DNA from 3 places in the Paenibacillus sp. URB8-2 genome. Region 2 is predicted to be linked to each of the others. Evidence: riboswitches for the same ligand, from Rfam matches in the RefSeq annotation. Region 2 holds a riboswitch; each other region holds the start of a gene.
The links. A riboswitch is a leader RNA that binds a small molecule or an ion and turns the genes downstream of it on or off. The one in region 2 is predicted to bind thiamine pyrophosphate.
Positions count from the first base shown of each region.

Region 1: linked by a shared signal. The riboswitch ahead of PUR_RS01920 (ABC transporter substrate-binding protein) and the one ahead of PUR_RS09765 (thiamine phosphate synthase) in region 2 are both predicted to bind thiamine pyrophosphate.
Region 3: linked by a shared signal. The riboswitch ahead of PUR_RS12540 (ABC transporter ATP-binding protein) and the one ahead of PUR_RS09765 (thiamine phosphate synthase) in region 2 are both predicted to bind thiamine pyrophosphate.

Region 1 is NZ_AP023239.1:403,832-411,415, forward strand. Features, by position in the region: gene PUR_RS01905 (ABC transporter ATP-binding protein) at 1-216, opposite strand, end outside; gene PUR_RS01910 (ABC transporter permease) at 257-1,021, opposite strand; gene PUR_RS01915 (MTH1187 family thiamine-binding protein) at 1,018-1,311, opposite strand; gene PUR_RS01920 (ABC transporter substrate-binding protein) at 1,411-2,478, opposite strand; TPP riboswitch at 2,688-2,800, opposite strand; gene PUR_RS01925 (hypothetical protein) at 2,871-4,304, opposite strand; gene PUR_RS01930 (pyridoxamine 5'-phosphate oxidase family protein) at 4,501-4,941, shown strand; gene PUR_RS01935 (EAL domain-containing protein) at 5,087-6,115, shown strand; gene PUR_RS01940 (response regulator transcription factor) at 6,260-6,934, shown strand; gene PUR_RS01945 (HAMP domain-containing sensor histidine kinase) at 6,931-7,584, shown strand, end outside.
Region 2 is NZ_AP023239.1:2,148,124-2,155,707, reverse strand. Features, by position in the region: gene PUR_RS09790 (MerR family transcriptional regulator) at 1-227, shown strand, start outside; gene thiH (2-iminoacetate synthase ThiH) at 382-1,500, opposite strand; gene PUR_RS09780 (thiazole synthase) at 1,516-2,286, opposite strand; gene PUR_RS09775 (ThiF family adenylyltransferase) at 2,322-3,350, opposite strand; gene thiS (sulfur carrier protein ThiS) at 3,359-3,562, opposite strand; gene PUR_RS09765 (thiamine phosphate synthase) at 3,568-4,251, opposite strand; TPP riboswitch at 4,356-4,458, opposite strand; gene PUR_RS09760 (SDR family oxidoreductase) at 4,603-5,475, opposite strand; gene PUR_RS09755 (hypothetical protein) at 5,830-6,258, opposite strand; gene mdh (malate dehydrogenase) at 6,395-7,336, opposite strand; gene icd (NADP-dependent isocitrate dehydrogenase) at 7,351-7,584, opposite strand, start outside.
Region 3 is NZ_AP023239.1:2,730,078-2,737,661, reverse strand. Features, by position in the region: gene PUR_RS12560 (hypothetical protein) at 1-257, shown strand, start outside; gene PUR_RS12555 (S-layer homology domain-containing protein) at 356-1,018, shown strand; gene PUR_RS12550 (O-antigen ligase family protein) at 1,217-4,009, shown strand; partial or broken gene PUR_RS12545 (pentapeptide repeat-containing protein) at 4,085-4,783, shown strand; TPP riboswitch at 4,867-4,970, shown strand; gene PUR_RS12540 (ABC transporter ATP-binding protein) at 5,083-5,853, shown strand; gene PUR_RS12535 (ABC transporter permease) at 5,834-6,607, shown strand; gene PUR_RS12530 (ABC transporter substrate-binding protein) at 6,607-7,584, shown strand, end outside.

The sequences.
Region 1 (7,584 bases), 1.7 Mb from region 2:
GCCCGACGGGCCGATGATGGATACGAACTCATCCGGCTTCACCGTAAGCGACACCTGCTCCAGCACCGGGATGCTACGCCCGCGCTGGGAGAAGGATTTGGAGATGCCGGAGACCTCCAGCGCGGGAGCTTCGGTGCCCGAATCCGGCGAAGCGGCGGCCGGCCTCTCCTCTTTTACCGGTTCTCCGCTTGATGGCGGAACGGTCTTGTTCGTCACTTATTAGCGCCCCTTTCTGCATATTCTTTCCTTGCGCCCGTTATTGTGCGTCCCGCCGCGGCTTCCAGCGGACCAGCCATTTCTCCATCAGAACAACGGCGGCGAACAGCAGCAGGCTCAGCAGCACGCTCAGAATTATGGCGGCGAACATCCGGTCCGTGCGAAACGCCGATTTCTGTATCTGCATATAGTAGCCGAGTCCCTGGTTCCCTCCAATCAGCTCCGCCACCACGGCGCCCGTCACGGCGTAGGCGGCGGATATTTTGATGCCGGAGAACAGGGAGGGCAGCGCATGTGGTAGCTCCAGCTTGGAGAAGATCTGCCGCCTTGAGGCGCCCGCCATCTTCATAAATTGAAGCATCATGCGGTCGGTCTGGGCGAGTCCGCCCAGGCCCGCGACCGCCACGGGGAAGAAGCACACAAGCGTAATGAGAATAATCTTCGGCAGCTGGCCGAAGCCGAACCAGATCACAAGCAGCGGACCGAGCGCAATAATCGGCACGTTCTGGCTTAAGATCAGCAGCGGGTACAGCGCGCGCGCCGACCAGGGGACAATATGCAGCAGTACGGCGGCGGCAATCCCTACGGCCACGCCGAGCGGAAAGCCAATCAGCGTCAGCCGCAGCGTTGCCAGCGTATGCCCTTTAAGGGATGAAGCGCTGGCCATGCCTTCCCGCCAAATGTCGGAGGGAGCGGGCAGCATCCATTTTTCCACATGGAACCAGGAGACCGACACCTGCCACAGCGCCAAAAACAAGAGGACCGCCACAAGGGGCGGCCAGATTTGTTTCCACCTGGAAATCACGGGCGGTATTTCTCCGTCAGTTTGTCCATGCTGATTCCGCCCGGGTTATGGGCGATCTTGACCTGCGAGATGACGCTGGGGCAGCCCGCTTCGATCAACGCCTCCTGCATCTCCCTGACAATTTCCAGCAGGTCGGAGAGCTCGCCTTCCATCGTCGTCTCCAGCGCGTTCACCTGATGCTTCACACCGGAACGCTGAATGACTTCAATCGCCTTGTCCACATAAGAAATTACGTCTTCGCCTCCCGGCGTCTTCGGAATCACCTGAATGCTCAGCAGCGTACTTGCCATTCACTATCATCCTTTCATGTCGTTGATACTTTCATGACCATAATACTTTCATACCGTTAATTGTGAACCCCGTGAATCAAGATTTTAATTCTATTAAACTTACTGCCCGTCCGGCAAAAATTCGTTCGTGAACGCTTTGTCGGCTTCAAGCGGTTTGTCCAGCAGCTTCAGCCCGTACATCCAGTCGGCGTAGTTTTTCCATACTTCGGGCTTCTGCTCGCCCCACTGAGCGGCGTCGTCCTTGTATTTCGGGCTGAGCCATTCCTGGCTGGCCTGAACGAGCTTCGCGTCCAGATCGGGAACCGCCTTGATCAGGATATCGGCAGCCTCTTTTGGATGGTCGATCGCGTATTGGTAGCCCTTGGACGTCGCCTTCAAAAAGGCTTTTACCACCTCGGGATTCTCGGCGATTTCCTTCTCGCTCGTCGTCAGCACCGGCGTGTAATAGTCGAGCTGCGGAGCGTAATCCTTCAAATACAGCATATCCAGCGGCTCGCCGCGCAGCTTCGCTTCAATACCGGTCCAGGCGTAGAAAATCCAGGCAAAGTCAATATCCCGTTTGACGGCTGTAAAATAATCGGCTTCGCCGATCGTGACCTGTTTGACCTTCTTCACGTCGCCGCCCACCGGGTCCATAATGGCCTTCATGGAAGCCTCTTCCACCGGCGATCCCCAGCCGCCGTAAGTTTTTCCTTCGAAGTTCTTCGGCGATTTGATGCCCCGGTCGACCGGAGCCGCGAAGCCGGATGTGTTATGCTGGATAATTGCCGCGATGGACACGAGCGGAACGCCCTGAATGCGTGCCAGCGTCAGGCTGTCCTGCGCGCCGACGCCAAAAGCGGCTTCTCCCGAAGTAACCATCGTATCCGCGCCTGCCGCTCCCGGCTGTACAATGTCCACGTTAAGGCCTTCCTCTGCGTAATAGCCGAGCTCTTTGGCGACATACAGTCCGGTGTGATTCGTGTTCGGCGTCCAGTCGAGCGCGACCTTTACCGGTACTGCCGCTTTTGGCGAACTTTGGGCGGAAGCGGATGCCTCCGGCGAAGCGGAAGCAGAGGTTCCCTGAGCACCGCCCGCGTTCCCTCCCGAATTATTGCTGCCGCATCCCGCCGCAGCGAAGATGAACAGGCAGGCCAGGCACAGTGATAACCATTTTTTGACTCCCATTTATATAATCTCTCCTTTGTATTGCCGCCCCGGATATCCCTGAAGCGGCGGATATTCCCGTCTTCATGAAAGCTCATCCCCAAAATCGCGGGAACGCCCTGCGGACCCGGAAATCTGCGCACCCCCCTCAGTGCCAAGAAATAATGCCAAAAAAGCGCCCCTGAACATCAGGGACGCGAAGGAACGCATGACTGCGGCGGTCCTGGAAGACCACACGCTTAGGCCTTTCCTACGCTGGCATTATCCAGATCAGGTATAAGGGTCAGTATCTTGCGGGATACACTCTCAGCCGGCCGTAATTCCAGCACCCCTGGTTCTATGAAGTTTCGGGTATTCTTGCTGCTTACGGTGTAATTATAGACGCAAGGTTCCGGGGTTGTCCAGCCTGCCGGTTATTCGAGTTTCTTGCGGCGGCGGCCTTTAATCCCGCTCCACAGTTCGCGCACCGTCAGAACGGCGCTGACAATTATGCCGCAGAAGGTCAGAAACAGAGCGATGTATTCGAATACGGAATACTGCAGTATTTTGCTCCAGTCGATGTTTCCCTTCAGATCCTCGATTACCTGGTTCATCCCGTAAATTCCGCTTACAACCGTGAATACCGTCAGAATCATCAGCAGATTGTCGCGGCGCTTGGCCTGGAAGGTCTCCTGATACTGGAACAGGTCGGCCAGCGTCTGCTTTACTTCCACGAATAATTCATCATTGCCGTACACTTTGCGCAATTGAAAGAAGATTTCACGGCCCTGTGTCTGCGAGATCAGTTCAAGAAAATAAAATTTGGCGGAGAACTTGTTGATATAGTAGATCAAATCCTCGATTTCTTCATAATCATGCTCGATCCGCAGCCGCGAGTGCACATTGGACAACTTCAGCAGCACGATCTTGTGAAACAGGCTGAGCAGCAGGCCGTAATAGTATTCGCCGTACATCTGACCCGCGAGCTTCACGGCGGTTTCGGAATTGCTGCGGCTCAGGCAGCAGAAGGTCTGCTCGTTCGTCATATAATAAGTGCCCGGACCCCAGCGGTCGTACCTATGCCTCCGGCAGTACTCCCCGATATATTCTTCGCTGCTTGCGCTCATGTAAGGACGGCCGTCCGGGTTCATTCCGTCGAGCTGGGAAGCGCGGTAGCATGTTCTGTAGTCGATTTCCTCCCCTTCCTCTACCCCGTAGAAGGCCTGAACCATCATGCGCTCATCCACGAAAAAAGGCAGCGTTTCGAAGTAAGCCGAGTTCAAATCCGACTGGTCGAGGAAAGTCTCCAGGCCATTCAACAGATTTCTGAACACGAAATCTTCCATCTGCTTGAACATTCTGTCCTCACAGTAAATACGCGCCGCCTCGTCCGCTTCCGATACATTTTCCAGCGAGCGGAACCGGTCGGCGAATTCCAGCGCGAAACTAAGTGGAAGCCTCTCTTCATCGATCGCCGTCCGGATAGTAATAAAACCGAGCTGAAACGGACAAATGAACACATCCGTCGAGAGCACCTGAAAGGAAACGGAGCCCTGCGGCATTTCCATCCGGCAATTCAGGCCGTTCACCCGGGAATAGCGGCGAAACGAATCTTTATCCTCTCCGCGCGGAAACAGCACATGGGCGGCGAACGGCATATAGGAACGCTCCATGTTCTCATGCGAGACACAGTAGCCTTCTCCGTAATAATCGTCCTGCAGTTCTTTATGATTCAGAAAAAACGGGGTGAATCCGTCCCGCTTAAGCCGCGCCTCAAGCTCCGGTCCTTGCCCCTGCTTAATGGAGAAGGGAAAAATAAACTGCAGGAGCGCGGTATGTAGAATGGGATCATCCAAGAGTTGGTTCATGGTAGTCCTCCTGACTTTGAGGGTAATCGACAATAGTATTTACACCGTCTGCATTGCCTTGAAAAAGGAGGCGCGCCCCCCGGAGTCAATCCCTTCCATTTAGGATTCATTCCGCCGAGTCAGGGTACATTATATTGTATCGACCCGCTGAGCTTATGTATCTCTTGGCTTGAATAGAAAGGAGATTGGGATGTTCATGGACAACAAAGAATTGGAACAACGTATAATCAAGGCGCTGGATGACAACAAATTCGGTTCTTTCGCCACAATTGAAGCCGGCAGCAAGCCGAAGGTTCGTTATATGGCCGTCTTTCATGAGGGGCTTAACCTCTATTTGGCCACAGACCGCAAGACGCATAAAGTGGAAGAACTGCAAAATAACCCGAATGTGTTTCTGCTGCTGGGCTATGAGGCGGGAGGCAGCAAGGATATCCTTGAGATTGAAGCGCAGGCGTCCGTTACCAAAGACGGCAGCCTGCGCGAGAAAATATGGAACAAAGATTTGGAGCGTTGGTTCAAGGGACCGGATGATCCGGATTACGTCATTCTGGAGCTTTCGCCGACGCGTATCGAATATACCGGAAAAGACCGGAAACCCGAGGTTTGGGAAAAGCAGACGGCGTCCGCGGGCAAGTAAGTTAAACCTTGTTTTTAAATAGCAGTCATGATTGAAAAGCGTCCCGAAAGGGGACGCTTTTTTCCATGGTTTCCCTTTTTCTGGGCGAAAGATGCTATAATGACCACAAGTGTTGGTATTAATATAGGTCATAAGGAGGATATCCATGCAGTGCAGTGATTGCTTACCCTTAGCTCCCATTGAAGATGAAGGAATCGTAAAAATTCGGCGCGCATCACCCGCTCTTGCCTCCGCCATTCAAGCGGCCGGATATGCCCTTGACGCTTTTAAGACAGGCTATGAAATTCCGTATGATTCCCGTGAGCAGCTAAAGGCCATCATGAAGCTGCTGGAAGAGTCGGAAGAAATGGAGCAGATTGCGGTGTGCGTAACGGGGGCGGCGATCTCGGGTCTTTTTGAGCGTTGGGTACCCCTCACCCAGTTAAAAGCCCGCGTTTCCAATCATACTCTCGTCGACATCATCACCAATAAAGAGTTTTGCAGTTACATGCAGCCGATCGTCGACTCCACCGAACAGATCATCGGATTTGAGTTTCTGCTGCGCCCGCTGCCGCATGGACCGGAGTTTCAGCCTCAAACCCTTTTTGAAGTTGCGAGGCGGAGCGGGCTCCACTCCTTTCTGGACCGGGCGGCCCGCATATCCGCCATCGAATCCAGCGCCCGGCATTTGCCTGAAGGAATCAAACGGTTTGTCAACTTTCTCCCCTCCTCCATATATAATCCCAAATATTGTCTTACACATACGTTTCAAACGATTCAACAGAAGGGTCTTCGTCCGGAAGACTTCGTGTTTGAGGTGGTGGAGACGGAGAAAATCCGCGATATCGACCATCTTGCAACTATTTTCTCGGAATACCGCGAGCATGGCGTGCATGTTGCGCTGGATGATGTCGGTTCGGGCTATGCAACGCTTGAGGTCATGTCGCGGCTTCAGCCGGATTATGTGAAAATTGACCGCGGGCTAATCAGCATGTGCGATCAGGAGCCCCATAAACAAACCAGCATTAAGGAAGTTGTCGAAAAAGCGGGCCGTTTCGGAGGCAAGGTGCTGGCCGAAGGCATAGAGCGGCGAGAGGAATTTCAATTTTGCCTGGATAACGGCATCGAATTGGCTCAAGGTTACTTTTTTGGCAGACCGGAGTTTGAGCCGCCGCCCCGGCTTTTTGAGATCTAGCTTGCCCGAGATCCAACTTTTTTACCATTCCAACCTGTACATAGGTTACGATGAAAAGAAACGGTTGCCATCCTGCATCGGAGGGCGCAGCCGTTTCTTCTTGTGTAAAGCGCCACAACGTGAAATGAAGGAGGAACTGTTGTTATGAGCGGCACTTTGCTGTATATCGAGGACGATCCGCAAATCGCCGGCCCTGTCGCCAGGGACCTGCGGGACCGCGGTTATGCGGTCCGCTGGCTGCAGACGGGAGAGCGGGCCGTGGAAGAAGCAGACGGCTGCCATCTGGCTATTCTGGACGTCATGCTGCCGGGGCTGGACGGCTTTACCGTCGGACAGCGGTTAAAAAAGTGTTTCCCGGGCGTTCCCATTCTGATGCTCTCGGCGAGAACGTCGATCGACGACAAGCTCCAGGGTCTGGAGTTCGCCGACGACTATTTGACCAAGCCGTTTCATCCTGACGAGCTGGCCGCCCGGATCGGAGTTCTGCTGCGGCGGTCGGGCAGCGTTTCGGCGGCGCCGCTCTCGCTGAAGCATCTTACCGTCTATGAAGAGGAGAACCGGATTGCCCTGACGGAGAGCGGAGAAGAGATACCGCTTACCGGCAAGCAGTTTCAGATTTTCTTTTACCTGCTGCGTCACCTCGGCCAGATTATGACCAAGGAACAGATCTATGAAGCGGTCTGGGGCGAGCCCTATATGGAAGGGGACAAAACGCTGATGGTTCACATCCGTTATTTGCGCGAGAAGCTGGAGAAGGACCCCGCCGCGCCGGAAATTATTGAGACGGTCCGGGGCATCGGATACAGGATCAAGGCATGATAAGAAGGAATGGAACGCGAGGGCGGAATCCGGGTTTCAGCCGGTCGCTTCTGTCGCGGTATTTGCTGATTATCGTGATTGCCGTGCTGTTTTTGCCCGTGCTCTTTCCGCTCAGTCTGATCATCTATACCTTGTCGGACCATTACCATTGGAAGTTCGGAAATACGGCAAGTGAGTCAGAGAAGGCCTTCAGGCCGTATTCCAATATCACCGAAATGGAAAAAATGTGGCACAAAGAAGCGCGTCTGCTGGCGGGCAAGTCCGACCGGGAAATCGGAGCTCGTCTGAAGGCGCTGGGAGACCGCTACCAGTATGCTTCCATGTTCTGGGTGAACGGGGAAGGGATCACTCGGCTTATGCTTCCTCCGGAGAAGAAGGCCGGTCCCGAAGCCGGCGCGGACAATGATGCAACGGGCGGAACGGATAATGGTGCAACGGGCCGAACGAATAGAACGGATATTGGGGCCACCGTGCCGGCACGGTGGACGGCGTCACAGGCCATCGCTTTCATGAAGGACAGCGTGGGCAGCGATCCGTTGACCGTCGTCGCCTTTATTGGCGACCGGGCGGATGCGGGCGAAGGGTTCATGGCGATGCGCGTTCCGAAGTCCGTTCTGCCGAGGAACACAGGCAGCGTCCCGCTTGCGCTG
Region 2 (7,584 bases):
AGCAGACACTTGCCGTCAAGGAAATGCGCCGGGTGCTGAAGCCGCACGGACGAATCTGCATTGCCGACCTGATGCTCGCCGAAGGGGACCATGCCCCGATGCCGGAAGAAGACGGCTATCCGTCTCTTTCCGGCCTGCTGGCCTGGTTCGAAGACAACGGCTATATTACGAAACATCGGCGCATCAAAGGGCGGCTGCATCTCGTATTTGCGGTGCCGATCCGCTGAAGCTCTTCAAAAAAACAAGCGGGCTCTGTCTCCGGTATCCGAAGGCGAGCCCGTGTTTCTTGCGGGGGAATCCCGCTTTAAATTGCAGCTAGAATTGAAGCAAGCCAACCTTGCCCTAAGGAGAAGGTTGACTTGAAATCGCGGATTCCGACCGTCAACGAATGGAGCTTTCGGCAAGGATGTCCCAATCCTTGAATACCGGCTGAAGCCCGCTTCGGTATAGCATGTCCCTAATTTCCGGCACGCTGCGGCTGTCCGAAATTTCAAACTGCGGCGTTCCGCCGTCTCCCGTGTGCCCGCCTACCTCGGTAGAAACGCCTGCCGACATTTTGGTGACCCCCAAATGGACAAGACGGTCGCGGAACTCGGCGGGTTCTCTTGTGGACAAGGTAATGCCGGAACGGGGCAGGAACAGCCGATACGCCAGGATGATTTGCACCAGCGCCCGGTCGGTTACGTCCGATTCGGGGTTGAAGCTGCCCAGATAAGGGCGGAACCTCGGGGGAGACAGGCTGATTTCGCAGCTGGGATAACGGTCCTGAAGATACCGCGCATGCATCGCGGCCATGAAGGCTTCCTGCCGCCAGTCGTGCAAGCCGAGCAGGGCGCCAATGTTGACTGAGCGGAAGCCCGCCTGGCAGCCGCGCTCCGGAGCGTCAAGACGGGCGCGGAAGTTCCGCTTCGGTCCTTTGACGTGAAGCTTGGCGTATGTCTCCCGGTCGTATACCTCCTGGAACAGGGTCAATCCGTCCACACCCGCATGGGCCAGCTCTTGGTATTCCTCCGCGGATAGCGGATTGACCTCGATGCTAATGGAGGAGAAATACTTGCGGAGAACCTTCACGCAATCTTTAACGTAACCGACCGGCGAATCCCGGCGCGATTCTCCCGTCAGCAGCAGGATATGGCGAAGACCGGTAGAGGCAATCGCCGCCGCTTCCTTTTCGACTTCTTCGAGCGTCAGTTTTTTGCGCGGAAAGTCGTAGATGGAGCTGAAGCTGCAGTACGTACAGTGATTGACGCAATAATCGGCTACATACATCGGCGTAAACAGCTGCACGACATGGCCGAAATGAGAACGGGTGATACGCTGCGCCTTCTGAGCCATTTCCTCCAAATGCGGTCCAGCGGCAGGTGACAGCAGGGCAAGCAGATCTTCCTCGTCCAGCTTCTCCTTGGCCAGCGCCCGCCTTACATCCTCCGCCCCATACCCCTTCCACAACTCCTTAAAGGGTAAACGCTCCAGGGTCATCAGCGATTCATAGAAACTCATTGATCTGTCCCCTTTCTATACGCTCAAAAAACCGGTCAAAGGCGAAGAGGCCTCCGCCTCCTGCCGAACCGCTCCCAGCCCGGCCAGATAGGCCTGCCGTCCGGCGGCAACCGCCCCGCGGAAGGCTTCTGCCATGCCCAGCGGATCGCGGGCGGTGGCAATCGCCGTATTCAGCAGCACGGCTGCCGCGCCCATCTCCATCGCTTCTGCCGCCTCCGACGGCCGCCCGATCCCGGCATCCACAATAATCGGCAAGCCGGTCTCTTCAATCAGGATGCCGATCAGTTCTTTCGTCCGGAGGCCCCGGTTGCTTCCGATGGGCGCTCCCAGCGGCATCACCGCCGCCGCCCCTGCGTCTCTCAGACGGAGCGCAGCAGACAGGTCCGGGCTCATGTAGGGAAGGACGACAAAGCCTTCGGCAGCCAGAATTTCCGTGGCGCGGATCGTCTCCAGGTTGTCCGGAAGCAAATACCGCTGATCGTTAATGACTTCAATCTTGACCCAGTTCCCCATTCCCGCCGCTCTGGCCAGCCGGGCGATGCGCACGGCTTCTTCCGCGGTCCGCGCGCCGGAAGTATTGGGCAGCAGAGTCATGTGCGGCGGAATATGATTCAGAACATTCTCCTCCCGCGACGAGGGATCGACTCTCCGAAGAGCTACCGTGATTACTTCGGAGCCGGAAGCTTCGACCACCTCCGGAATAAGCGTATTGCGGCTGTATTTGCCGGTTCCGATGAACAGCCGGCTGGACAGGGCCTTGCCCCCGATATGTAAAGCATCCTTCATAATCTTTAATCCTCCCTATTCATAATATTGAGCGGTCAGCCAAAATAACGGTGATAGAGCGAACGGGCTTCGGCGGGATCTCCCGTTCCGTGAATGAGCACCCGTCCATCGGGAAAGACCGCCAGGCGGTGCTTCTCCAGCGTCAAAGACAGCATATAGGGATTACGCTCCGCCCGGCCGTGAGCGGAAAGCCGCCGCTCCCACTCCTCCAAGTCCAGTCTTGCCGGACTTGCCGGGCGAATCTGCACCGTATCCCGCCCGCAGAGCACTGTCGTTCTGGAATGGCTCCCCGGCGATAAATACGGATAGGTGCGGTTGGAGCCGCAGGATGGACAATCCGCGCGCTTCAGCCTGGACGTATCCATCGACGAGTGGCGGTTGGTCCACAGATCGAAGGAGACCAGCGTTCCGCGCAGCGCGCTCACGTTCCCCGACAGCCATTTCAGCGCCTCGGCTGTCTGATAGGCGGCTGTCATTTGTACGGCGGGACCGATAATGCCCGTCGTATCGCAGGTATCCCCTCCAGTTGGAAGCCCATCCAGCAGACAGTGAAGGCAGGCGCTCTGTCCGGGCACAATCGTCATTGAAATCCCGTAGCTACCGGTACAGGCTCCATAGATCCAGGGAATGCCATTCCTCACGGCAATATCGTTCACAATCATCCTTACCTCGAAATTGTCCGCCGCATCCAGAATAAGGTCTACGTCCCGGGTATAGAGGCCGATTTCATCGGCTGTAATATCCGCAACGATCCCTTCCACCTCTACAGAAGAGTTGACGCTGCGAAGCCTGCGCGCAGCCGCTACCGCCTTGGGCATCCTCTCGGCCGCATCCTGCTCACTGTAGAGATTTTGACGCTGCAGGTTGCTCCATTCCACATAATCCCGGTCGATAAGGGTCACCCTGCCGACGCCCGACCGCACCATCGTCTCCGCGCATGCGGAGCCAAGCGCGCCTGCGCCTATGATCAGCACCTTCGCTTCCGCAAGCTTCTTCTGGCCTTCGGATCCGATTCCATAAAATCGCTCCTGCCTGCTGTATCTGTCCTGCCCGGCGGAATTCATCTTTCGCCTCAGCCTCCTCCCACAAAATGCACAAGCTCGACACGGTCCCCTTCGGCAAGCGTGACATGCCCGTAATCTTCCTTGCCCACGATCACGCCGTTCAGTTCAACGATCATCCGCCGTTCCTTCCATTCGGGGCGGCTCAGCAGATCCGCAAGCGTACCGCAAGCTTCATCAAGCCTGGTCTCGTTTCCGTTGATATACAGATTCATTGCCTTCACCTCCTTTCAAGCCGGGCCGCTCGGACCGCGGAGCGGTAAGCCATTGCCGCAGCCACCGGATCGGCTGCGCCGCAGATGCCCGACAACACGGCAATACCTGCAGCGCCGCTGCGGATGACCTGCCCCGCGTTTCCCGGCTCAATGCCGCCGATCGCGATGACCGGAACCGGGCAAGCCCGGACGGTATCAGCGAGTCCGCTTAGGCCCCGGCCGGGCAGACCCGGTTTGCTGGCCGAGGCGTACACATGCCCATAGAGGCAGTAGTCCGCCCCTTCATCCGCGGCTGCGGCCGCTTCCGCCGCGGAATGGACGGAGCGGCCAATGCGCAGCTCCGGGGCGATTGGCCGGGCGATGGCGGGAGGAAGGCTGTGCCCCGCAAGCTGGACGCCGCCGGCGCCGGAAGCCAGCGCGACATCCAGACGGTCGTTCACGACTATTTTGCCAAGCGGTACACCACGGCGGGACATCTCCTTCACTGTTTCGAACAGCTCATTCGCGGTACACGATTTCTCGCGCAAATGGATATAATTCACCAATGAATGGACAGCCTCGGCGATGGTCACAAAGTTGTCTAACAGCGTCCCGCCGCCGGAAATGAGATGTATCTCGGGATCGGTTTCCCTGACGTCCACAGCTGTGGACCACCGTGAAACGGAATCTTTTGTTGGGTGAATTGCCATGCTCTCCTCCTGTGTTTCTTTGATCACACCAAAAAAGCCGCCCTCTCGAAGGAAGGCGGCCGGAAACTGCAGATAGGATCGAACCTTGATGAGGTCCGGATGCAGATATTCACTCTCCACTTCCCTACGCTGGTACAAACCAGATCAGGTTCAAAGGGTCCGAACAATCACGTTCGTCTCAGCCTTGCGGCACCCCTAGTGTCAATCTCTATGCGGTTATGAATCTTCTACAGCATAGCATATTCTTCCTTCTCATCATACCCCTTGCGTGAAAAAAAGCCCCCGGTCGCACTAGCGAACCGGAGGCTTTGTACTATACCGCTGACGCGGTTGATTTCAAGGCGTAAACGGTTAACCGTTCACGATTTCGCCGCCATTGACATGCATAACCTGGCCGGTCACATACGTCGAATCGTCGGAAGCCAGATAGACATAAGCCGGAGCCAGCTCTTCCGGTTGGCCCGGTCGCTTCATCGGCTGGGTGGCTCCGAACTCACTGACCTTTTTCTCGTCAAAGGTGGACGGAATGAGTGGCGTCCAGATCGGACCCGGCGCGACCGCGTTGACGCGAATGCCTTGTTCGGCCAGATTCATGGCCAGCGAACGGGTGAAGGCGAGAATAGCCCCTTTGGTGGACGAATAGTCCAGCAGCTGAGGGTTTCCTCTGTACGCCGTAATCGAAGTCGTATTGACGATGGTAGAGCCTTTTTTCAAATGAGGCATTGCCGCTTTCGTCAAATAAAACATAGAGAAAATATTCGTGCGGAACGTCCGCTCAAGCTGCTCGGAAGTGATATTCTCGATCTTCTCCTGCGGATGCTGCTCCGCCGCATTGTTGATCAGGATGTCCAGCTTGCCCAGACCCTCCACCGATTTGTTGATGAGGTCCTGGCAGAAGACTTCAACACCAATATCGCCGGAGACGAGAACGCATTTGCGTCCTTCCTGCTCGACCTGGCGCTTCGTTTCCTCCGCGTCGGTGTGCTCGTTCAGATAGGAAATGACCACATCGGCCCCTTCCTTGGCAAAAGCCACCGCAACCGCGCGGCCGATACCGCTGTCTCCGCCTGTAATCAAGGCCGCTTTGCCAAGCAGCTTGCCTGCCGCTTTGTATGTCGCCGGTTCATATTTAGGCCGCGGTGTCATTTCCGATTCCAATCCGGGTTGACGATCCTGATGCTGCGGTGGCAATGTCTTCTGGGTTTGTTGACTGCTATCGCTCATCTTTCATTCTCCTCTCGAAAGTTTGTAAAAGCTCAGACTTTCCTTAGGATGTCTTAGGGATGTGCAATTATTCGTTCCCTCTTACGATATTTAAATTAACCAATTGCCGGAAGCTCAAACAGGAGCAAGGATAGCAAAGAGCGGTCAGCTTTTTGCTCAGATGTTCTGCGGAGAACCCCGATGCTGAATGCCGCAAGCAAGAAGAAACGCCTGACGGCGTCTTTATAAGACGCAAGTACGTTTCTCGTAGAAATATATGTCAAAATGTTAAGCCCCCGGCTTATACATGCTTATATTTACAAAAAACCCGCCTCCGGCGGAGGCGGTTGAAGATGGGACAGCCGTGTGTACGGCTTAAATAATCTCATTAAATACCATAAAGAATAGTGTAGCCAGCAAGCATACTGCCAGCAGCGCGCTCAGTGTGCGGATTTTGCCGATTTCACTGGAGACGTCGCGGCTCTGCTTCATGCCTGCTGCCGCCAAACGCAGCGGCTTGCTCATAATGCCGCCCAAGGCAAACATCGCGAGCAGCAGCAGCGCAACGATAATCATCCACGGCACCGAATATTCGTCTTTAGTCATCATGTAACCGCCGGTGAGCAGTTGGATCACAAGTCCATACTGGGCGAAACGGTTAAATCCGCTGATTGCGCTCAGCGTTCCCTCCTTGGCTGCGGGAGAAAGCTTCTCCATCCGACCGAGAATGAAAGGCAGCACCAGATAGAACCCCAATGCCAGCATGCCGATCATATGTAAAAACATCAAAACATGCCAATCCATAGCGCATTCCTCCCGATAAATCTATGATATAAGTTACATTCGTAAATATTATAACCAATTGCCGCCGCTTCTCAAAAGAAAATCCCCATTTTATCGAAAATAAAATGGGGATACCGTTCATACTTTTGTCAATTAATCACACATTCACTACCGCCGTTACATTTCTTACAGACTCCGCCGATTTATCCAGAGCCGCTTTTTCCTCGCTTGTCAGGTCCAGTTCAAACACTTTCTCAATTCCCCCGGCGCCGAGCAGCGTCGGAACACCCATGAACACATTGCTGTAGCCGTATTCGCCTTCCAAATAGGCAATGACGGGCAGAATCCGTTTCTTGTCCTTCAGAATAGCTTCGGTCATCTGAACCAGAGAAGCCGCCGGCGCATAATAAGCGCTGCCGTTTCCAAGGAGTTCAACAATCTCTCCGCCGCCGTGGCGGGTACGCTCCACAATCGCTTTGATTCGGTCCGCCGGAATCAACGTTTCAATCGGAATCCCGCCGACGCTGGAATAACGTACGAGCGGAACCATGTCGTCGCCGTGTCCTCCGAGTACGACGCCGCGCACATCTTCAAACGAGACATTGAGTTCCTGGGCGATGAAGGTGCAGTACCTTGCCGTATCCAGCACGCCGGATTGGCCGATTACGCGGTTCTTCGGAAAGCCAAGCGCATGGTAGGCCACATAAGTCATGGCGTCAACCGGATTGCTGAGGATGATGACGATGGACTCCGGAGCAACGCGTTTGATATTTTCGCATACCGATTTGATGATGCCGGCATTGGTATTGACTAGATCGTCACGGCTCATGCCCGGCTTGCGGGCCACACCGGCCGTAATAATGACGATATCCGAATCTGCGGCGTCATCATAATTCGCTGTGCCGAGAATCTGACTGTCAAATCTGATGACCGGACCCGCTTCCAGCATATCAAGCGCCTTGCCTTTGGTCGGATTTTCAAGCTGGGGAATATCAAGCAGAACCACATTACCCAATTCATTCTGAGCAAGCATTAGCGCCGTGTTGGCGCCGGTCATGCCGGCGCCCACGACTGTAATCTTGTAACGTTTGATGGCCAATGTGATTGTCCTCCCTACATGTGTTTGATCACTTCATCAGCGAACTCAGAACACTTCAGTTCGGTTGCTCCTTCCATCAGACGAGCGAAATCGTAAGTAACGGTTTTGTTGTTGATTGCGGTACTCATGCCCTTATAGATCAGATCGGCGGCTTCTTGCCAGCCCAAATGCTCGAGCATCATTACCCCGGACAGAACGACGGAACCCGGATTCACAACATCCTTGTCCGCGTATTTCGGCGCCGTACC
Region 3 (7,584 bases), 580 kb from region 2:
CGGAGGTTCACCGCCGGATTGCCCGCGCCGTTCTGCCGCTGTACCGCGAGCTGGCCATTAACCGGAATTTCGCCGCCGCTCTGGCCCGCGGCATCCGCCGGGATGACTGCAAGGCGGTCGCGGCTATGGTACGGGGGCTTGTTCACAGCCCCGGGCTGCGGTCAGTGAAGATTGAAGAGTCGGGGATCGCTTTGCTGTTCAAATACAAAAGCTCTCCCTATCCTTACCGTAATCTTTTGTTCCGGGAGTTGAATTAATAACCATTCCGGGCTGCCTCCCGCAACCTTTCCGGCCTGTCCTCCGTTTAGGGAATATGACGGCTTCCAATGCCGTACTCAGCAGGAGGTGCAGCAATATGATATCGACAAAGAAAGCGTTGGCAGCCTTTTCAATCAGCGCATTAATGATGCTGTCGGCAGGAGGCGCGGGCTTTGCCGCAGGCAGCGGATTCACCGATCTCGGTTCCGTCCAGGGCAAGGAGAAGATCGAAAGCCTGAAAGACCGCGGGCTCGTTAAAGGAGTAAACGGATCGCAGTTCATGCCCGGTTCCGTCTTGAGCGCTGCTCAGGGCGTCCAGCTTATATCGGGAGGCCTGCAGCTCAGTCTGGCAGCTATTGATTTCATCAAGGCTCCCGTGGCAAGCGATATTTTTACCAAGGTCAACGATGACGCATGGTATGCCGAAGCTTTTATTAATGCGCACTATAACGGTGTCAACGTCCCGGCGGATCTTGATCCCAAGGAACCGATGACCAAACAGCTGTTCACCGCCCTGCTCGTTCAAGGCCTCGAGAAAGCCGGCAATCTGCCGCTTATCAAGCTTGCTCCGACGAAGATCGCCGATGAGGATCAGATTGACCCTTCTTACCAGGGCGGCATCCAGCGGTCCCTTGTATACAAAATCACCGCCCTGGACAAGGACGGAAAGTTCAATCCGGAGAGCAAGCTGACACGGGCTGAAGCAGCTGTGATGCTGTATAATGCACTGGAATATCTGAAAGCCCACGGGAATAGATAACCCGTATGGAGATGGATGATAGAAACTGTTAAATTTTTTGGCCTGTAGCTTAGAGTTCCTGTATGGAGGACCTAGGTTACGGGCCAAGTGTGTTTAATAACGACTACCAGGATCGCTATCATTTTACATAATTACAAGACTATTAACATATCCGTATGCTAAAATATTGAAATATCTACAGGAAAAGGAGATCATAGCGTGTCGAAACCCGTATACGGAAAAAATGCTGTGCAGTCGAGAAATGTAGAAAAGATTTCAGGTCCGGTGTGGATGTTGGCCCTTGCGTTTGTTTTATTTTTGGGCTGGGCCCCGTTTCAAGTGGGATTATTTAATGGTTTGAATATGGATTACGAGAAGCCTCTGTATATATCCGCTTTGCTAAGCGGCTTGATGCTCCTGGTATGGATTGGCCTTGATATAACCAAGTTCAAATTGACCGAACAGCGGGATTTGGTGACTGTGATGGCGGCATTGCTTCCTGTCACTTATATCCTGTCGATGTTTGTCGCCGTCTCGCATTATATGGCAATGAATATGATGTTCATTCAGAGCATGTATGCAACAATATTCATTGTTGCGTTATATCTGCTGAAGCAGAGGCAAATCAATATTGTCATTCAGAACGCCATTCTCGCCATCGCCTATTTCATCGTAGCCTTCGGGCTGTTGAATTGGCTGGGGAGCTGGAAATTCGCCGGCGCTCTGGTAGGCTGGTTCTCCGATACCGTGCGCGAGGGTAAATATTCGGGTTCGGTGATGACCGACTCCAACGGCTTGCGGCTCACCTCGATTTTTCAGTATGCAAATACATATGCTGCATTCCTGATGGCTTTTCTGTTTGTCGCCCTGTTCGCGCTCGTTCGCTCCCGGAAATGGTATGGCCGGCTGACGCACGGGTTCATGCTGGTTCCGATTATTGTATCCATTCTGCTCACGCTGTCGCGCGGCGGACTGGTTATGCTGCCCGTTGCATTCATCCTGCTGCTTCTGTTCCTAAAGCCTGTGCAGCAAATCCTATGGATCGTTCACCTCGGAATTGCCGGAGTCGTCTCGTTGTTAATTACAACACCCGTAACCAATTTAGGTATCGAGCTGAATACCGCATTCACATCATCCGCCGCCTCCAAGGGCTGGGGGTATTTGCTCGGGGGCTCTTTGATCGTTGCCGTGCTGGGCTGGGTCATCCAGCGGTTTGCGGAACCTTGGCTGCACAAGAAACTCGGGGGGCTGGAGGCGCGCAAGCTGAGCGGACTGTGGATTCCACTCGGCTCTATAGTGCTGGTCGGCATCATCGCTTTCCTGTTTATCGGAACAAGCGTGCGAAACCTGCTGCCTCCGAACATCGGGATACGTCTGGAGAACATTAACTTCAAACAGCACAGCGTGCTGGAGCGTATAACTTTTTATAAGGATGCATTAAAAGTGGTTAAGGATCATCCGATCCTCGGTGCCGGAGGAGGAGGCTGGGCCGCGCTGTATGAGCACTACCAGAACAACCCTTATAGCAGCCGTCAGGTTCATAACTTCTTCCTGCAGTACCTGATTGAGGTCGGGATTTTCGGATTTATCGTGTTCATGAGTTTTATCTTTTATATTTTCTATAAATATATTCGCGGGTATGCAAAGAGGGATAAGGACGATTTCAGCAACGGTTTCTTTTATCTGATTATCGCCTTGTCTATTCTGATCCACAGCTTGTTGGACTTCAATATGAGCTATGCTTTCATGGGAATACTGGTCTTTATCGGTCTGGCCGGGACGGCGGCGGTCATGGACAGCAAGCCGCTGCGCCGGAACTGGAATACGGCGGGGCTGCGTCTTGGATATTTTACTGTGCTCGGAATCGGCACCGTATTTCTGCTGTTCATTTTGATCGGCTATATCGGATCGAGCAATGCCGCTGTGAAAGCCAAGAATCTGACTGCGGTCAGCCAGTCCTATGAAGAGCTGAAGGCGCCGCTGGTGAAAGCTTTGGATAAGCGCCCGGGCCATCCGGAGGCGGCGATGTATCTGTCCTCTATGGATCAGCAGGTGTTTAGCCAGACTCAAAACGGGCAGTACCTCGAAGAGTCCTTGCATGTGCTGACTCCCGCCCTCAAGAACGAGCCATACAACAAGCAATTACTGGCCCAGTTGGCAGCTTACTATGCCCTTAAAGGGCAAGGCGATCTTGATTTCGGGGTGTACCGTGACAATGCCGACAAGTTCGTCTGGGATATTGAATGGGCGGATGCCTTGATCAGCCGTGCTGTGATGATGGGAGCCCAGGCCCATACCCAAAAAGACAACGCCCGGGAGCAGGAGTATTTCAAGTCAGGGCTGGAGGCATACGCGAATGTTGTGGCCGGTGTTGAGCACTTGAAGACACTCCCTCCGGAGCAAATGCAGGGACGTCCGTTCTCCGTTACTCCGACCATCGCGCTTAATGCAGGAAAAATGCAGCTTATGTCAGGAGAACGCGAGGCAGCCAAGGCTACCTTGAAGCTTGGATTCAATGAAAATTATGCGGATCTAATAAATAGCGAAAACCTCTGGGAGATGGACTGGTACAGTGCTATAATCAGCCGTTCTTATGATCTGGGTCAGGCGGCATACGCACAAAAAGATGATATTAACAGGAAGGCAAACATGCAAGAGAAGTTCAAAATGGGGTTTCAAGCCTACAGTCAGGTTCTGGCGGATATGGAATATTTGAAGACTCTGTCTCCCGGAGAGCTGCAAGGACGGTCGCTTACTGTCCCTCCGGCTATAAGACTGAATGCGGGCAAAATTCAATTTATGTCCGGACAGCTGCAAACGGCCGCGGATACGCTGCAGCTTGGCCTGAACGAAGATTATACAGATGCAGCCAATCGTGAAACAGCTCGTTGGTACCTGGCTGTACTGAAGAAGAATAACATCGCCCAGGATCAGTCTCTGTATGACCGGCTGATTGCAGCCGATCCCGCGGAAGCGGCGAAGATTGATGAAATCGCGGCTTTGCAGCTTTAACTTGAAGACCGGCTAAGCGAGTTATACAATGCAAAGGACGCTCCGCAATTAGCGTGGGGGCGTTCTTTTTGGTGAAGGCTATGCGCGTCACTTTCGATAATCCATTCAGGTCAAAAGGTATCCCAAATTACCTATGCCGGAAACGATTGGCGGGATAATCCGGCGTTGGCAAAAGAGATGTTTGAGCTGTTTCCCATTATGCAGCAGCTTCATGAAATGCTTTACTACTTGAATGAAGCGCTGAGTTTAGAAGAGGCTGAGCCGATTCACAAAGATTTACAGGCTGTTCTGGAGCAAACGGAGTATCTCACGAATCTTGATCCAAGCTCGATTTTGGAACTTAACGTCCCTGCCCATCGGGCGATTGTTAATGATCTGCTTCTGCAGACAAGTGAACGGGTGCGTGCAAAAGCTACACCGCGGCATAATCAAAACCAAAAAGCAAAAACCAAAGTACGCAAGGGAAGCGACTTTATAGGCGCAAATTTAAGAGGAGCCGATCTTAGAGGGGCTAACTTAAGAGGCGCTCTGCTTATTGCAAGCGACCTGAGAGATGCTGACATGAGAGTAACTGATCTGATCGGCGCTGACTTTAGGGATGCCAACCTTAGCGGCGCCGATCTCACAGGAAGTATTTTTCTTACTCAAGCGCAAGTGAATTCGGCTAAGGGCGATATCCATACCAAACTGCCGCCTACTTTAAGCATTCCTGATCACTGGATTAAAAATGATAGCCAGAATTTATCGCATAATGGAGGATCATCTCGGTTTTGAGTCGATCAGGCCCAAATGGTACATTGAGGGAACCGACTGGGATATGGTATAGTTAAAAACAATGAAAACCGAATAAAAGACCGCAATTTCACTAGGGGCGTCATCCGACTGAGACGGAGCCGCGAGCTTCGGACCCTTGGAACCTGATCTGGATCATACCAGCGTAGGGAAGTGGAACCTGGAGCTTACTTAATCGAAGCCGTACAGACCTAGCGCTTGTACGGCGGATATTTTGAAGGCCCGTCCATTTCTCTAACGGAAATGGACGGGTCTTTATTCATCTTAAGGAGGGCTGACCGATTATCGAAGAACTTTTATCTCTCCGCCGCCTTTCTTTTTCGTTTCCGCAGCAGAAGCCCGTATTTTCGGAACTGTCGTTAACGCTCCGCAAGGGCGAATTCGTCAGCATCGTCGGCGCCAGCGGCTGCGGCAAAAGCACGCTGTTCAAAGTAATAGCCGGACTGCTGGAGCAAACGGCGGGAGAAATCGGGCTGCGTGGCTCCGACAGCGGCTCCGGGGGGAACCGGCTCGGCCTTACCGCCTACATGCCTCAGCAGGACCTCCTGCTGCCCTGGCGGACGGTGCTGGACAACTGCCTGCTGCCGTTGGAGATCAAAGGCCGGGCCAGTAAAGACAAAAAGTCTGTGGTACAGGACATGCTGAAGCGTTTCGGACTCGCCGGTTATGAGCTTGCTTATCCGCATGAGCTGTCCGGCGGGATGCGCCAGCGGGCCGCTTTTCTACGTACGCTGATGAGCGGCGGCGAGCTCATGCTGCTCGATGAGCCGTTCGGCGCGCTCGACGCCATGACCAAGCGGGACATGCACCGCTGGCTGCTGGAGCTATGGGGGGAGCTGGGGCGGACCGTTATGTTCATTACGCATGATCTGGAGGAAGCTATTCTGCTGAGTGACCGAATCTTTCTAATGCCGTCCTCCAGCGGCGGCTCCCTTCAGGAGATGAACATGGAGCTGCCGAGACCCCGGCGTCTGGAAATGAATTACGAGCCCGGCTTTGTCTCTTTGCGGGCCGAACTGGAGCGGAGGCTGTATGAAACGCGCGCCGTTTAAGGAAGGAATTCGCCGTTACGGCGCCTTTCTTCTCCTGCTGCTGTTGATACTCGCCGTGTGGGAAGCGGCTGTGCGCTCGGGACTCGTTCCGTCCTTTATCCTTCCCGCACCCTCCTCGATCTGGACCGCGCTCGTCCTAAACGCAGGACTGCTGCTCGGCACTCATTTGCCTGCCACTTTGGAGGAAGTGGCAATTGGATGCCTGCTGTCGGTGGCGGGCGGCATCCTGCTTGGAACCGGCATGCATCTGTCCCGAACGCTGGAAAAGGCACTCTATCCTTTTATTATCATCAGCCAGACGATTCCGCTGATCGCGCTCTCCCCCATTTTTATCATGTGGTTCGGCTATTCCCTTTGGAGCAAGGTCGCCGTCGTCTTCCTGACCGCGTTCTTCCCGGTCGTCGTGGGTGTCTACGACGGTCTCGGCAAAAGCGGCGGCGCCTACAAAGAGCTGCTGCTGACCATGGGCGCGAACCGTTCGCAACTGCTGTTCAAGATCGGAGTTCCGCTGGCGCTTCCTTCCTTTTTCTCGGGACTGAAGCTGTCGGTGGTGTACTGCGTGATCGGCGCGACCATCGGGGAATGGCTCGGAGGCACGCGCGGACTTGGTTATTACAGCCGCCGGATGGCGGGAAGCCTGCACAGCGCCGAAATGTTCGCCGCCATTGTTCTGCTCTCAGCACTCGGTATCGCGCTATTCCTGGCTGTCCGGCTGCTGGAGCATCAAATTCTTAAGAAAAGAGGTACATATTGATGAAAATTTTTACCCGTAGTAAAGCTTTACTGCTGCCCGTCTTATCGCTCCTTCTCTTGACAACCGCTTGCGGAGGCTCTTCGCCGTCCGGCGATTCCGCGGCTTCTGCCTCACCCTCGCAAGCCCCCATTGCATCGAGCAGCCCGGTTGCATCTGCACACAAGCTGACTCTTATGCTCGACTGGTATCCGAACGCCGTGCATTCTTTTTTGTATGCCGCACAGGAACAGGGTTATTTCACCAAGCAGGGACTCGATGTGGAAATTCAAATGCCGGCGGACACGAATGATGCGCTGAAGCTCGTCGCGGCAGGCAAAGTGGATCTTGCGCTAAGCTACCAGCCGCAGGTGCTGATGGCACGGGGAGAGAAAATTCCTGTAAAAGCGCTGGCTTCCATAGTCCGTCACCCGCTGACTCACCTGATGGTGCCTGCAGACAGTTCCGTACATACGCCTAAGGATTTGGCCGGCAAAAATGTGGGGTATTCTTCCATCCCGCTCTATGAAGCGATGGTCAAGACGATGGTCAAAGCCGACGGCGGTGATCCGGATAAGGTTAATTTTGTGGATGTGGGCTACGACTTGATCCCGGCTATTTCCACCGGACAGACCGACGCTATTATGGGTGCGTTCATCAACCATGAGCAGCTTATTTTGCAAAAAGAAGGCCACCCTGTCACCTCGATCGACCCGGCGAAATACGGTGTGCCCGACTATTCCGAGCTAGTGCTTGTTGCCAGCGACGAGGGAATCAGTCAGCATAAAGACGATTACAGCAAGTTTCTGGCGGCGATGCGGGAAGGTCAGGCGTATGTAAAAGAGCATCCTGACGAAGCGCTGTCTATCCTGCTGGCGCATGAGGACGGGACCGCTCCTCTGGACAAGGAAATTGAAACGCAGAGCCTTAAAGTGCTGCTGCCGCTGATGGACGCGGGCGATAAGCCCTTCGGGTATCAGGACCCGGAATCATGGGACAAA